3 regions of the Streptomyces sp. NPDC005728 genome follow, and region 1 is predicted to be linked to each of the others. Evidence: riboswitches for the same ligand, from Rfam matches in the RefSeq annotation. Region 1 holds a riboswitch; each other region holds the start of a gene.

Region 1 (4,696 bases):
GGCGAGGGCCCCGGGGTGGCCTACCTCGCCCACCTGGTCGGCTTCGGCCTCGGCTTCGGCTACGCGTGGGTGCGCTACGGACGTGGGACTAGAGTGAAGTCCGCACCGGCTCCGGCACCCGAGGGAGAGAACCCGTCGTGATCACCGCGATCGTCCTGATCAAGACCAGCGTGGACCGGATCCCCGAGATCGCCGAGCAGATCGCTTCACTGGAGAGCGTCAGCGAGGTCTTCTCGGTCACCGGCACCTACGACCTGATCGCCATGGTCCGGGTGAGCCGGCACGAGGACCTCGCCGACGTCATCCCCGGCCGGATCAGCAAGATCCCCGGCGTGGAGGCGACCGACACGCACGTCGCGTTCCGCACGTACTCCCAGCACGACCTGGAGGCGGCGTTCGCGATCGGTCTCGACTCGTGAACGCCGCCTCCTAGGCACTCTCCGGTCAGACAGCGGGGACGCAGCGCCCTTCCTCTGTGCGGTACGTCCACTTCGCGCCCTCGGTCACCAGTTCCCGCACGGCCTTCACGAAGCGCTCCACGTGCTCGTCCGGGGTCCCTGCGCCGAAGCTGACCCGGATGGCGTTCAGGGACTTCTCACCGGGCGCGGCCTCGGGGGCGCCGCACTCGCCCTGGGTCTGGGGGTCGGAGCCCAGCAGGGTGCGCACCAGCGGGTGGGCGCAGAACAGGCCGTCGCGGACGCCGATGCCGTACTCGGCGGAGAGGGCGGCGGCGAAGTGGGAGCTGTTCCAGCCGTCCACGACGAAGGAGATGACGCCGACACGCGGCGCGTCGTCACCGAAGAGGGAGAGGATCCGGACCTCGGGCACCTCGGCCAGGCCCTCGCGGACCTTGGAGATCAGGTGCTGCTCGCGGGCCACGAGGGTGTCGAAACCGGCCTCCGTCAGCGCCTTGCAGGCGGAGGCGATGGAGTAGGCGCCGATGACGTTCGGGGAGCCGGCCTCGTGGCGGGCGGCCGTCTCGTGCCACTCGACGGCCACTCCCCCGTCCTCGCGCCGGCTGACCCTGCGGCTGGCGCCGCCGCCCGCGAGGTACGGCTCGGCCGCGACCAGCCAGTCGGCGCGGCCGGCCAGGACGCCGGAGCCGAAGGGGGCGTAGAGCTTGTGGCCGGAGAAGGCGACCCAGTCGACGTCCAGGTCCTGGACCGACACCGGGTGGTGCGGCGCCAGTTGGGCGGCGTCCAGGACGATCCGGGCGCCGTGCGCGTGGGCCGCCGCGGCCAGCTCGCGCACCGGCCACAGCTCGCCGGTGACGTTCGAGGCGCCGGTGACGCAGACCAGGGCCGGGCCGTACGGGTCGCGGCCGGCGAGGGCCCGCTCCAGGGTCTCGACGGCCTGCCGCGGGGTGCGCGGCGCGTCGAGGCAGGTGACCCGGGCGTCCTGCCAGGGCAGCAGGGAGGCGTGGTGCTCGGTCTCGAAGACGAAGACCTGGCAGTCGGCGGGGAGCGCGCGGGCGAGCAGGTTCAGGGAGTCCGTGGTCGACCGGGTGAAGACCACCTGGTCGGCCGCACGGCAGTCGAGGAACTCGGCGACGGTCCTGCGGGCGTTCTCGAACAGGTCGGTGGAGAGCTGGGAGAGGTAGCCGGCGCCGCGGTGGACGCTGCCGTAGTACGGCGCGTAGGCCGCCACGTCGTCCCAGACGCGCTGGAGGGCGGGGGCGCTGGCCGCGTAGTCGAGCGCGGCGTAGGTGACCTCACCGCCGGTGACGAGCGGGACGGTGACATCCCGGCCCAGAACGGGCAGCGCCCCCGAAATGTCACGGCAAACGGTCTGGTCGGCGGCAGCGGTGGAGACGGACATGGTGAACTCCCGTGAGAGGCAAGGCGGAACCACCGTGCGAGCAGGCGTGGCTCAAGCACGGAGGAAGGTGAAAAGGGGGATGCGGAGGCGGGGCTCTACGCCCTATCGCATTCGCTTGCTCACGGAAGGCTCCCTCGACGACCAGGACCCCTGGTGTGCGAGGGGTCCGCGCTTGCCGTAGACCTCGCTGCCCACGGCCTGGTCTTCACCCGGGGCACCCCGCCACGGACGGAGGGTTGCCGGACAGCCGGCCGGGGCCTGTTGACTGTCACTCATGACCTGGTACGACATCCTGCCACACGATCTTCGCCGCGCAAGGCGCAGTCCGGATCCTGGACTGCGCCCTGCGTCACACGGCGTGAGTGTCAGGTGTTGCTGGCCGTCACCCAGCGCTCCAGGGTCCGCTTGGCCGCGCCCGAGTCGATCGACTCCGCGGCCTTGGCCATGCCGGCCCGGAGCTGCTCGGCCAGCGGGGCCTCGGTCGGGTCGAGGGCCACCAGGGCGGCCGCAGAGTTCAGCAGCACCGCATCCCGGACGGGCCCCTTCTCCCCGTCCAGCACGCGCCGCGCCACCTCCGCGTTGTACGAGGCGTCGGCGCCGCGCAGGGCCTCCACGGGTACGAGGTCGATGCCGACGTCCCGCGGGTCGAAGCGCTCCTCGGCGACCTTGCCGTCCCGGACCACCCACACTCGGGAGGTGGAGGTGGTCGTCAGCTCGTCCAGGCCGTCGTCGCCGCGGAAGACCAGGGCGGAGTTGCCGCGCTCGGCGAGGACCCCGGCCACGATCGGCGCCATGCGCGGGTCGGCGACCCCGACGGCCTGGGCCCGCACCTTGGCCGGATTGGTCAGCGGACCGAGGACATTGAAGGTCGTACGGATCCCCAACTGGCCGCGCGCCGCGGCGACATGACGCAGCGACGGGTGGAACTTCACCGCGAAGCAGATGGTGATGCCCGCCTCGTCGGCGACCTCGGCGACCCGCTGCGGGGTCAGGTTCAGATTGATGCCGAGCTTCTCCAGGACGTCGGAGGACCCGGAGGCGGAGGACGCGGCGCGATTGCCGTGCTTGACGACCTTCGCTCCCGTGCCGGCGACCACGATGGACGACATCGTGGAGATGTTCACCGTCTTGGCGCCGTCGCCGCCGGTGCCGACGATGTCGACGGCAGGTCCCGGCACCTCGATCACGTTCGCGTGCTCGTACATGGTCCGCACGAGGCCGGTGATCTCCTCCACCGTCTCGCCCTTGGAGCGCAGCGCCACCATGAACCCGGCGATCTGCGCGTCGGTCGCCTCCCCGCTCATGATCAGGTCCATCGCCCAGGCCGTGTCGTCGGCGGACAGGTCCCGGCCCTCCAGCAGCCCGTTCAGCAGGGCGGGCCAGGAACGGCCCGCCGCGGTGTCGCCTCCAGCGGGGGTCACAGCGTTCATAGCCGCTCCTGGGTGTCGTAGAAGAACAGTGTGGTCCCACCCTATCCAGCCCGGGACACGGCGAAGGGCCCCGTCCGTAAGCCGGACGGGGCCCTTCGACCGTGGCGTGGCGACGCGGGGATCAGTGGTGGCCGTGGCCGCTCGTGATCTCCTTGTACTCGTCGACCGTGGGCTTCGGGATCTGGTTGTCGTCGCCGTAGTAGGCGTCGCTGAGCTTGACGCGCAGCTTCTCCGCCGTCTTCACCTTGCGCTCGACACCGTTCTCGTCGACCGCCGGGCCGATCTCGGCCGGCTCGTACTGGTGGTGAGCCGTGAGGGTGTGCAGCTGCTCCTGGCTGAGCGACTCGTGGACCTCGATGAACTCACCGTGCGGCAGGCGCTTGATGATGCCGGTCTCGCGACCGTGCAGCACCTTGTCGCGGTCGCGGCGCTGCAGGCCGAGGCAGATCCGCTTGGTGGCGATGAACGCGATGACCGGTCCGGCGAAGAAGGCGATCCGGACGAACCAGGTGACGTCGTTGATGGACAGGTGGAAGTGGGTGGCGATGAGGTCGTTGCCACCGCCCACCAGGCCGACCATGTACACGGTGACCCAGGCGACGCCGAACGCGGTGCGGGTCGGGGCGTTGCGCGGGCGGTCCAGGATGTGGTGCTCGCTCTTGTCGCCGGTGACCCAGGACTCGATGAACGGGTAGACCGCGATCGCCATCAGCACCAGGCCGAAGAGCACCAGCGGGATGAACACGCCCAGGACCAGCGTGTGACCCCAGAAGTTGATCTCCCAGCCCGGCATGTAGCGGACCAGACCCTCGGCGAAGCCCATGTACCAGTCGGGCTGGGCGCCGGTGGAGACCTGGTCGGGCCGGTAGGGGCCCATGGCCCAGATCGGGTTGATCTGGGTCACCGCGGCGATGGCCGCGATCACGCCGAAGACCAGGAAGAAGAAGCCTCCGGCCTTGGCCATGTACACCGGCAGCAGCGGCATGCCGACGACGTTCTTCTCGCTCTTTCCGGGGCCCGCGAACTGCGTGTGCTTGTGGTAGAAGACCAGGATCAGGTGGCCCACCACCAGGCCGAGCATGATGCCCGGCAGCAGCAGGATGTGGATCGAGTAGAACCGGGCGACGAAGTCGTGGCCGGGGAACTCGCCGCCGAAGAGGAAGAACGAGATGTACGTGCCGACGATCGGCATCGACAGGATCGCGCCCTCGGTGAAGCGGACACCGGTGCCGGAGAGCAGGTCGTCCGGGAGCGAGTAACCGGTGAAGCCGGTGAACATGCCGAGGACGAACAGCAGGAAGCCGAACAGCCAGTTGATCTCACGCGGCTTGCGGAACGCGCCGGTGAAGAACACGCGCATCATGTGCACGAACATGCCGGCGAGGAAGATCAGCGCGGCCCAGTGGTGGATCTGCCGGATGAGCAGGCCACCGCGCACGTCGAAGGAG
Region 2 (4,696 bases), on a different contig from region 1:
GACAGTTCGGTGCGGTCCACCCGGACGATCGTCCGGCGCCCCTCGCCGATCTCCTCCCGCAGCACGGCCATCCGCTCGGTCACGTCCGCCCGGTGCGCCCGCTCCCGCAGGAAGTCCGCGTCCGCCCCCAGCCCGTGCACCCCGATCCGGGTTCCGGACGGGATGCCGGGACCCAGCACCGTGTGACAGCAGTCGGTGAACGCGTCCGCCCACCGCCGGGTCAGGAACGCGGCCCGGTCCGCACCCAGGATGCCGCTCAGCAGCTCGGCCGCGATGTCGTCGGGCAGCAGGCGGAAGTAGTCCGGCGGGGCCCACGGGGTGTGCGAGAAATGGCCGATGCGCAGGTCGGGGCGGAGCTGCCGGAGCATCCGGGGGGCGAGGGCCAGGTGGTAGTCCTGGATGAGTACCGCGGCGCCGTCCGCCGCCTCTTCCGCCAGCGCCTCGGCGAAGGCGCGGTTGTACGCCTCGTACGACGCCCACTGCCGCCGGAACTCCGCGTCGAAGATCGGCTCCAGCGGCGTCTGGTACAGCATGTGGTGGACGAACCACAGCACCGAGTTGGCGATGCCGTTGTACGCGTCGGAGAACACGGTCGCGTCGATGCCGAGCATCCGCACCCGCTGCCCGCCGGTCTCCTCGGCCGGCAGCAGGCCGCCGCCCGCGCGCCGTACCGCCTCCCGGTCGCCGTCGCCCAGCGCGGCGCACACCCACACCGCGTCCGTGTCCGGCCCGATGGCCGACAGACCCGAGACCAGCCCGCCGCCGCCCCGTCGGGCGTGCAGCGAGCCGTTCTCGAGGACCTCGTACGAAACCGGGCCGCGATTGGACGCGACCAGCACCTCAGCACCGTGGGTGGAAGCCATACGCCTCAACCTAGCCCGGCCCCGAAACGCTCAAACGTACGGTCCGCCCCGGAAGGGGGCTGTATACAGCCGTTTTCGTGCGCCCCTCACGCCACCCGGCGCGCCGCGTACTCCGCGATCTCCGCCATCGGCGGCCGCTCCTCGGTGTCCACCGAATAGGTGCGCGGCTCGAACCCGTCCTCACCGCGCTCGAACTGGGTGAGGGAGGGCCGGACGAGGTGGCCGCGGGCGAGCCTCAGCTGGGCCGTGCGGTAGATCGCCGCGGCCATGCGGCCGAGGGCCTGCCCGTCCTGGTGGCGGTGCTTGCGCACCCCGACGTCGACCTGGGCGAGGGCGTCCAGGCCGACGAGGTGCAGGGCGTCGACCAGCATGCCCAGCTCCACGCCGTAGCCCACCGGGAACGGCAGCTGTTCCAGCAGCGAGCGGCGGGCCGCGTACTCGCCGCCCAGCGGCTGCACGAATCCGGCCAGCTGCGGCCAGTGCAGGTTCAGCAGCGGGCGGGCCACGAGTTCCGTGACCCGGCCGCCCTGTCCCACCCGTCGCCCGCCACCGCCCTTCTGCGGAGCTCCTTCGGCGTACACCTCCTCATAGCCGGCGAGCGGACGGTCGTACATCGCCTTGACCAGGTCGACGCCCGGTTCGGTGAGCAGCGGGCCGACGATCCCGGAGACGAAGTCGGAGGAGAAGTCCTTCAGGTCGGCGTCGATGAAACAGATGATGTCGCCGCTGGTCACCAGCAGGGAGCGCCACAGCACCTCGCCCTTGCCGGGGACGGCCGGGATGCGCGGGAGGATGTCGTCGCGGTGGACGACCCGCGCGCCCGCGGCGGCGGCGACCATAGAGGTGCGGTCGGTGGACCCGGAGTCGACGACGACGATCTCGTCGACCAGTGGGACCTGCTGCATGAGGTCGTGGCGGATGACCGCGACGATGTCGCCGACGGTCTCCTCCTCGTTCAGCGCGGGCAGGACGACGGAGACGGACTGACCCGTGCGCTGCTTGGCGGCGAGTATCCGGTGGAGCGGACGGTCGGTCGCGGACCAGGAGCGGGTGGTCAGCCAGTGTTCGACTTCTTCCAGCACGGTCTGCGGCTCCTCACTGTCGTGATCACAGGGGGTGACCGTGTGATCCATCTCGCGGTTCGGACGACTATCTCAACTGTCCTGGCCTTCGGTTACAGTCTTGAACAACGCCGATGACCATCGCATGTCGAGGGGTCAAGACGCGTTGACAACCGAATACCGCTCATCCAGAGGGGCAGAGGGATACGGCCCGTTGAAGCCCCGGCAACCCTCCAGCCGGTCTTGTCACGTTGACGTGGCGAGGCTCCCGGCTAGGGAAGGTGCCAAATCCGTCTCACGGCGAGATGCGTCGTGAGGAAGATGAGGAGAAAGGGCCTCGCCTCCATGGCTGTGCAGACAGTTGCAAGCACCAGCAATCCCGCCGTCGACCTCGGTCCCGCCGCAGCCCTGAGCTGTCGCGAGTGCGGCCACCGGGTTCCCCTCGGGCCCGTGTTCGCCTGCGAGGAGTGTTTCGGCCCGCTGGAGATCGCGTACGACTTCTCCGCCTACGACGCCGAAGAGCTGCGTAAGCGCATCGAGGCCGGTCCCGCGAACATCTGGCGTTACGCGCCGCTGCTGCCCGTCCCCGCCGACGTGGCCGGCAAGCCCAACATCAACCCGGGCTGGACCCAGCTCGTCAAGGCCGACAACCTGGCGCGCGAGCTGGGCGTCACCGGCGGGCTGTACGTGAAGGACGACTCCGGCAACCCGACGCACTCCTTCAAGGACCGGGTGGTGGCCCAGGCACTGGAGGCCGCGCGCGCCTTCGGCTTCACCACGCTCTCCTGCTCCTCGACCGGCAACCTGGCCGGCGCCGTCGGCGCCGCCGCGGCCCGCGCCGGCTTCCGCTCCTGCGTGTTCATCCCGCACGACCTGGAGCAGGGCAAGGTCGTCATGGCCGCGGTGTACGGCGGGGAACTGGTCGGCATCCAGGGCAACTACGACGACGTGAACCGTTTCTGCTCCGAGCTGATCGGTGACCCGGCCGGCGAGGGCTGGGGCTTCGTCAACGTCAACCTGCGGCCGTACTACGCGGAGGGCTCCAAGACCCTGGCGTACGAGATCTGCGAGCAGCTCGGCTGGCGGCTGCCGGACCAGATCGTGGTCCCGATCGCCTCCGGCTCCCAGCTGACGAAGATCGACAAGGGGCTGCAGGAGCTGATCAAGCTCGGGCTCGTCGAGGACCGGCCCTACAAGATCTTCGGCGCGCAGGCCGAGGGCTGCTCGCCGGTGTCGACGGCCTTCAAGGCCGGCCACGACGTGGTCCGCCCGCAGAAGCCGAACACCATCGCCAAGTCCCTCGCCATCGGCAACCCGGCCGACGGCCCGTACGTCCTCGACATCGCCCGGCGTACCGGCGGTGCGGTGGAGGACGTGACCGACGAGCAGGTCGTGGACGCGATCAAGCTGCTGGCCCGGACCGAGGGCATCTTCGCGGAGACCGCCGGCGGAGTGACTGTCGGCGTGGCGAAGAAGCTCATCGAGAACGGTGTCCTGGACCCGTCGCTCACCACGGTCGTCCTCAACACCGGCGACGGCCTCAAGACGCTGGACGCGGTGGCCGGCACCGGCCTCACCGCCACCATCCGCCCGACCCTGGACTCCTTCCGAGAGGCTGGCCTCGCATGAGCGTGACCGTTCGCATCCCCACCATCCTGCGCACCTACACCGGCGGACAGGCCGAGGTCGCCGCCGACGGCGCGACCCTCGCCGAGGTCATCGAGGACCTGGAGAAGAACCACACCGGGATCGCCGCCCGGGTGCTGGACGACCAGGGCAAGCTGCGCCGCTTCGTCAATGTGTACGTCAACGACGACGACGTCCGCTTCGAGCAGGGCCTGGAGACCGCGACCCCGGAAGGTGCCGGTGTCTCCATCATTCCGGCCGTCGCCGGCGGCTGACAGAATGACCGATCATTACCTTCGGTAACCCAGGTTACCGATTGTTCAACAGATTGCCCCCTCCGTGAGAGAAGCGGAGGGGGCAATTCTGTGTGATTGAGCGCGGTACAGTTGGGGAACGCGTTCCGGGTCTGCGGGTCGTAGACCTCGGAATCATGTCGTACGCCCGATAAGAAGTAGCCAAAGTGCACGGGTTGTATGCGGCTTTTGCGCCTTTTGTGTAGCCCGACTTGCCCTGAATTCGCACGAATTCTCGGCAGATTCCGGACCGGGCTCGTCCAGAATTCTCGTCCGATTGACCTGTTGCAGACGGCAGTTGGACAGATACATTCAGCCGCGGTCGACGCGTTCCGGCGCACGCCCCCGACCAATGGGGGGTGAGGTCTGACCCGGGTCCGCGAAGTGTGGATCTGTGCAAGGGCCAGTAATAGGGGAGTTAGGCATGGCTCAGGGCACCGTCAAGTGGTTCAACGCGGAGAAGGGGTACGGCTTCATCGCGGTCGACGGTGGTGCGGACGTCTTCGTCCACTACAGCGCCATTCAGATGGACGGCTACCGCACCCTGGAAGAGGGCCAGCGGGTGGAGTTCGAGATCTCGCAGGGCCAGAAGGGCCCGCAGGCCGACATGGTTCGCCTCAGCGCCTGAACGTTTCTTGTTGCCGAAGGGCCCGCACCCCGTCACCGGGGCGTGGGCCCTTCGTCCCGTTCGCCCCAGGCTGTTCCTCGAAGGCGCTTGCACTCGACCATGCCGAGTGCTAATCATTGGCGTTAGCACTCTGAAGGTGAGAGTGACAAAGAAGGACCGGGTCGGTGAGGCCCGCAGGCCAGGTGGGGCAAGGAACCACAGGTCGGCGAGCCGTCCGTCGCGGGC
Region 3 (4,696 bases), on a different contig from region 1:
CGGTTCCAGCTCGCCGAGTTCGTCCGGGCCGACGGGTTCGGCCGTGACGCCGGCGGTGCGCTGGCCGGCGACGAACTCCGTCAGTGCGTCCAGTGCACGGGAGGTCGACGCGACCACCACACCGCCCTTGGACTCGTACTCGACCGACGGCCCCAGGTCCTCGGCCAGCTCCGCCCACAGGCGGGCCGACAGCAGGGCGAGTTCCAGCTCGGGGCCCGGCTCCTTGTCGGAGACCAGCAGGTTGCCCTCGCCGGCGCCGGTGGTGCCGCCGGCCACCGGGCCACGGTCCACCACCCTCACGTCGAGGCCGGCGCGGGCGGCGTACAGGGCACAGGCCGCGCCCGCCATGCCGGCTCCGACGACCACGACATCGCAGGTCAGTAGCTTCGCCACGGCAGTACTATGTCACATATCGCTGATTTTGAGGAGACCCCCGAACCCGCTCGTCGCCCGTCTGTCGCCCGCCCGGAGTCCCAGGCGTGGACACCCTCTTGACGTCGCACGACGCCGGATCGACACTCCAGGGAGGGAATCCTAGTGAACGGGTAGGGAAACATGGTGCGCCTCAGGACGGTCGTCGGCCGAGCGGGCCGTACGCCGCTGCGTGCACCTCTGCTCACCTCACGCCTTCACATCGACCTGCTCCGCGTCTGCAGCGCGATCAGCCCTCGGGGCTGAGTCCGGCCTTCCGGGCCCGGCCGGGCCGCCCTTGCGCCGAGCCGAGCACGTCCCGCACCCACCGACCGACGACCCATCTGCCGCGCGTACGTCCGTGCGCGCCCGCACCAGGGGAGACGCATGTCCACCACTCCGCTCGCCGCCGTCCCGTCCGCCCACCGCACCGCGCCCGCCTTCCGGGGCCGGATCGGCCGGGACGCGCGCAGCGGCCACTACGCCGTGCCGCACCGCTACCGGCTGCATCTGTCCACGGCCTGTCCCGACGGGCTGCGCCTCGCCGTCGGGTACAGCCTCCTGGGCCTCGACGGCAGCTGTCCGGTCACCTTCCTGCCCGCCCTCCCGGACGGTCCCGGTGACGGCCACTCGGCCCTGCGTCCGCTGTACGAGGCGAGCGCGCACCACTACACCGGGCCGGCCCTCGCGCCGGTGCTCAGCGACGACTGGTCCGGACGCATCGTCAGCACCCATGCCCCCGACATCCTGCGGGACCTGGACCGCTTCCCGAAGGACGGCCGTGCCTCCCTGTATCCGTGCGGGACGGAGAGTCAGATCGAGGCCGTCGAACGACTCTGTGCCGAGGGCATCGAGGAGGCCGCGCAGCGCGCCGGACGGGCCGGCGCCGACCCCGCCGAGCGGACGGCGGCCCTCGACGTGCTGCTGGACACGCTGGGCAGGCTGGAGCGGTACCTGCAGGGCGAGCGGTACCTCCTCGACGACAGGCTCACCGCCGCCGACATCGAGTTGTGGGTGACCCTGGTGCAGCTGGACACCGTGCACCGCTGCCACCTCGACGCCTCCGCCGTGCACCGCATCGCCGGCCACCCGTCGCTGTGGGCCCACGCCCGCCGGCTGGCCGCCCACCCCGCCTTCGGTGCCCACCTCGACCTCGACGGCATCGCCCGACGCCACCACGGCCGCTGCCAGGGCCTGGAGGCCGCCGGAGCCGCGGTCCAGATCCTGGACTGGACGAGCCACGCCGCGGACGCCACGGACACTTCGCGCAGGTGAGAGCGGGCCGAGCAAGGTCCAACCCTCGGACACTCGTTGACAATCGAACGGCCGGCTGACTTACTTACCGATCAGAACGGTCATGAGCGTCAGCGCCAAGCCCTGGCTCGCTGACCGGCAACCCTCCCCTCACGGTGGGGTGCCCCAGGTGACGACCGGACCGGACGACGTTTTCGGTAAGCGCGAGGGCCCCGCGGGGCCGGAACAGTGACAGGTGACGCCATGTACGCAGCTCCCAGGACGGCCGCCCGCCGCCCTCAGGGCTGCGTACGCTCGTCCGCGAACCTGCTGGTCGCCAACCGCGCCGTCGATCTGCTCCGCGTGAACAGCGCACTGTGTACCGCACCGGGCCGCGCCCGCTGTCGGGGCTGACACCTCCCCGCAGCCCCGCACTCCCTGACGAACACCGCCCGCGCGGTGTGCCGTTGCCCTCCCCGCCCCCGGTGCCCCCGCACACCCGTGCGCTGAGCATGCCGCCGTAGCGCACGGCTGCCGTGGCCCTGGGGTGTCCGACTCCGCCGGAGCCCACCATGAGTGAACCCCCAGGCACCGCAGTGTCCCTCGCCGAGGCACCGCCCGCCGACGCCCCGTCAAAAACCCTCGCTGCGCAGCGAGTTCTGCCGCTCAGGCGACCCGGACGCTGGATCGCCACCGCCGTCGTCCTGGTCCTCGTGGCCCAGTTCGTCCACGGCCTGACGACCAACCCCTTCTACCAGTGGGACCGCTTCGGGTACTGGTTCCTGCGGCCGACGATCCTCGACGGCCTGTTCATCACCCTCGAAGTGACCGCGTACAGCGCGGTGCTGGGCCTGCTCGGCGGCGTCCTCCTCGCGCTGGCCCGGCTCTCGAGGTCCCCGGTCCTGCGTGCGGTCAGCTGGACCTACGTGTGGGCGCTGCGCTCCGTCCCGCTGATCGTGGTGCTGCTCTTCCTCTACAACTTCAGTGCCCTGTACAAGACGTTGAGCGTCGGCGTCCCCTTCGGGCCGGCCTTCTTCTCCTTCGACGAGTCGAAACTCGCCACCGACATGGTCATCGCCGTCATCGGCCTCAGCCTCAACGAGGCGGCCTACGCGGCCGAGGTCGTCCGGGGCGGCATCCTCTCCGTCGACCAGGGCCAGCACGAGGCGGCGGCCGCCCTCGGCCTGCCGAAGAGCTACCAGTTCACGAAGATCGTCTTCCCGCAGGCGCTGCGCTCGATCACCCCGAACTACGTCAACCAGCTGATCGGCCTGGTCAAGAGCACGTCGCTGGTCTTCTACGTCTCGCTCCTCGACCTGTTCGGCACCGCGCAGACCATGGGCGCCACCTACCCCGGCGACATCGTGCCGCTGCTGCTGGTCGTCACCGTCTGGTACCTGATCCTGACGAGCGTCGTCTCCGTCATCCAGTTCTACGTCGAGCGGTACTACGCCCGGGGCGCAAGCCGCAACCTGCCGCCGACGCCGTTGCAGCAGCTCCGTACAGGTCTCACCGACCTGCGAGCCCGCATCCGCAGGGAGGCCGCCGTATGACCGCGAAGACACTCGAGCCGTCGGCGGACGTCGAGGCCGCCACCGTCGAGGTGCACGACGTGCACAAGTGGTACGGCACCCACCGGGTGCTGAACGGCATCGACCTGACCGTGCGTCCGGGCGAGGTGACCGTCGTCCTGGGCCCGTCCGGCTCCGGTAAGTCCACGCTGCTGCGGGTCATCAACCACCTGGAGAAGCCGGAGATCGGCTACGTCAGCGTCAACGGCGAACTGATCGGCGTGAAGCGGCAGGGCGACCGAAGGGAGGCGGAAGTCCCCCCGGCCGAGGGCAGGGGGAGGCTGAAGGAGCTGAGCGAGCGCGCCATCCTGGCCCAGCGCAGCCGGATCGGGTTCGTCTTCCAGAACTTCAACCTGTTCCCGCACCTGACGGTCCTGGACAACGTGGCCGCCGCCCCGGCCGCCATCGGCAAGCTCGGCAAGCCCGAGGCGCAGGAACTCGCCCGCGCACTCCTCGGCCGGGTCGGCCTCGCCGACAAGTCGGACGCCTACCCGCGGCAGCTGTCCGGCGGCCAGCAGCAGCGCGTCGCCATCGCCCGCGCCCTCGCTCTGCGCCCCGGCGTCATCCTCTTCGACGAACCCACCTCCGCCCTCGACCCCGAACTCGTCGGTGAGGTCCTCGCCGTCATCAAGGACCTGGCGTCCACCGGCACCACCCTCGTCATCGTCACCCACGAGATCGGCTTCGCCCGCGAGATCGCCGACCGGGTCGTCTTCATCGACGGCGGAAGGATCGTCGAACAGGGCCCGCCCTCCGAGGTCCTCGACAAGCCTCGGCACGAGCGGACCAGGGACTTCCTCAGCAAGGTCCTGTGACCCACCGCTCCCCACGACCTCCCCCCACGCCACCGCTCTCATCACCCTCTCAGCGACAAGGAACGGCCATGTCTACCCACTTTCCCCGACGCAGCCTGATACGCGGCATCACCGCGGCGACCGCCGTCGCCACCCTCGCCACCGGGCTCGCCGCCTGCGGTGGTGACAGCGACGCCGCCACCAGGACCGACGATGCCGCCTCCGGGAGCGTGAGCGTCGGGCAGCTGTCCAACGGCGCGGCCGAGGAGACCGCCCTCAAGGTGTCCGAGGTGAAGGCGATCAGCGCCGAACTGCCCGACTCCGTGAAGAAGAGCGGCAAGCTGGTCATCGGCATCGGCGCCCTGCCGTCCGGGTCCGCGCCCCTGGTCTACGTGGGCAGCGACCAGAAGTCCATCACCGGATCCGAGCCCGACTTCGGCCGCCTCGTCGCCGCCGTCCTCGGCCTGAAGCCGGAGATCAAGAACTTCACCTGGGAGAACCTCTTCGTCGGGCTCGACGGCGGCAAGGTGAACGTGGCCTTCTCGAACGTCACCGACACCGAGGAGCGCAAGAAGAACTACGAGTTCGCCTCGTACCGGCAGGACAACCTCGCCTTCGAGGTGGCGAAGTCCAGCAAGTGGAACTTCGACGGCACCTACGAGAACCTCGCCGGCAAGACCGTCGAGG

The links. A riboswitch is a leader RNA that binds a small molecule or an ion and turns the genes downstream of it on or off. The one in region 1 is predicted to bind S-adenosylmethionine.
Region 2: linked by a shared signal. The riboswitch ahead of thrC (threonine synthase) and the one ahead of ABZ471_RS34270 (aminotransferase class V-fold PLP-dependent enzyme) in region 1 are both predicted to bind S-adenosylmethionine.
Region 3: linked by a shared signal. The riboswitch ahead of ABZ471_RS17445 (amino acid ABC transporter permease) and the one ahead of ABZ471_RS34270 (aminotransferase class V-fold PLP-dependent enzyme) in region 1 are both predicted to bind S-adenosylmethionine.

Annotation. Positions count from the first base shown of each region.
Region 1 is NZ_JBEXYL010000070.1:6,129-10,824, reverse strand. Features, by position in the region: gene ABZ471_RS34280 (rhomboid family intramembrane serine protease) at 1-141, shown strand, start outside; gene ABZ471_RS34275 (Lrp/AsnC ligand binding domain-containing protein) at 138-419, shown strand; gene ABZ471_RS34270 (aminotransferase class V-fold PLP-dependent enzyme) at 445-1,818, opposite strand; SAM riboswitch class IV at 1,982-2,098, opposite strand; gene trpD (anthranilate phosphoribosyltransferase) at 2,184-3,248, opposite strand; gene ABZ471_RS34260 (cytochrome bc complex cytochrome b subunit) at 3,370-4,696, opposite strand, start outside.
Region 2 is NZ_JBEXYL010000003.1:33,799-38,494, forward strand. Features, by position in the region: gene ABZ471_RS03325 (trehalose-6-phosphate synthase) at 1-863, opposite strand, end outside; gene ABZ471_RS03330 (glucosyl-3-phosphoglycerate synthase) at 950-1,945, opposite strand; SAM riboswitch class I at 2,106-2,252, shown strand; gene thrC (threonine synthase) at 2,270-3,553, shown strand; gene ABZ471_RS03340 (MoaD/ThiS family protein) at 3,550-3,825, shown strand; gene ABZ471_RS03345 (cold-shock protein) at 4,268-4,471, shown strand.
Region 3 is NZ_JBEXYL010000022.1:77,322-82,017, forward strand. Features, by position in the region: gene ABZ471_RS17430 (FAD-binding oxidoreductase) at 1-393, opposite strand, end outside; gene ABZ471_RS17435 (putative leader peptide) at 556-678, shown strand; gene ABZ471_RS17440 (glutathione S-transferase C-terminal domain-containing protein) at 799-1,686, shown strand; SAM riboswitch class IV at 1,765-1,875, shown strand; gene ABZ471_RS17445 (amino acid ABC transporter permease) at 2,217-3,197, shown strand; gene ABZ471_RS17450 (amino acid ABC transporter ATP-binding protein) at 3,194-4,030, shown strand; gene ABZ471_RS17455 (transporter substrate-binding domain-containing protein) at 4,099-4,696, shown strand, end outside.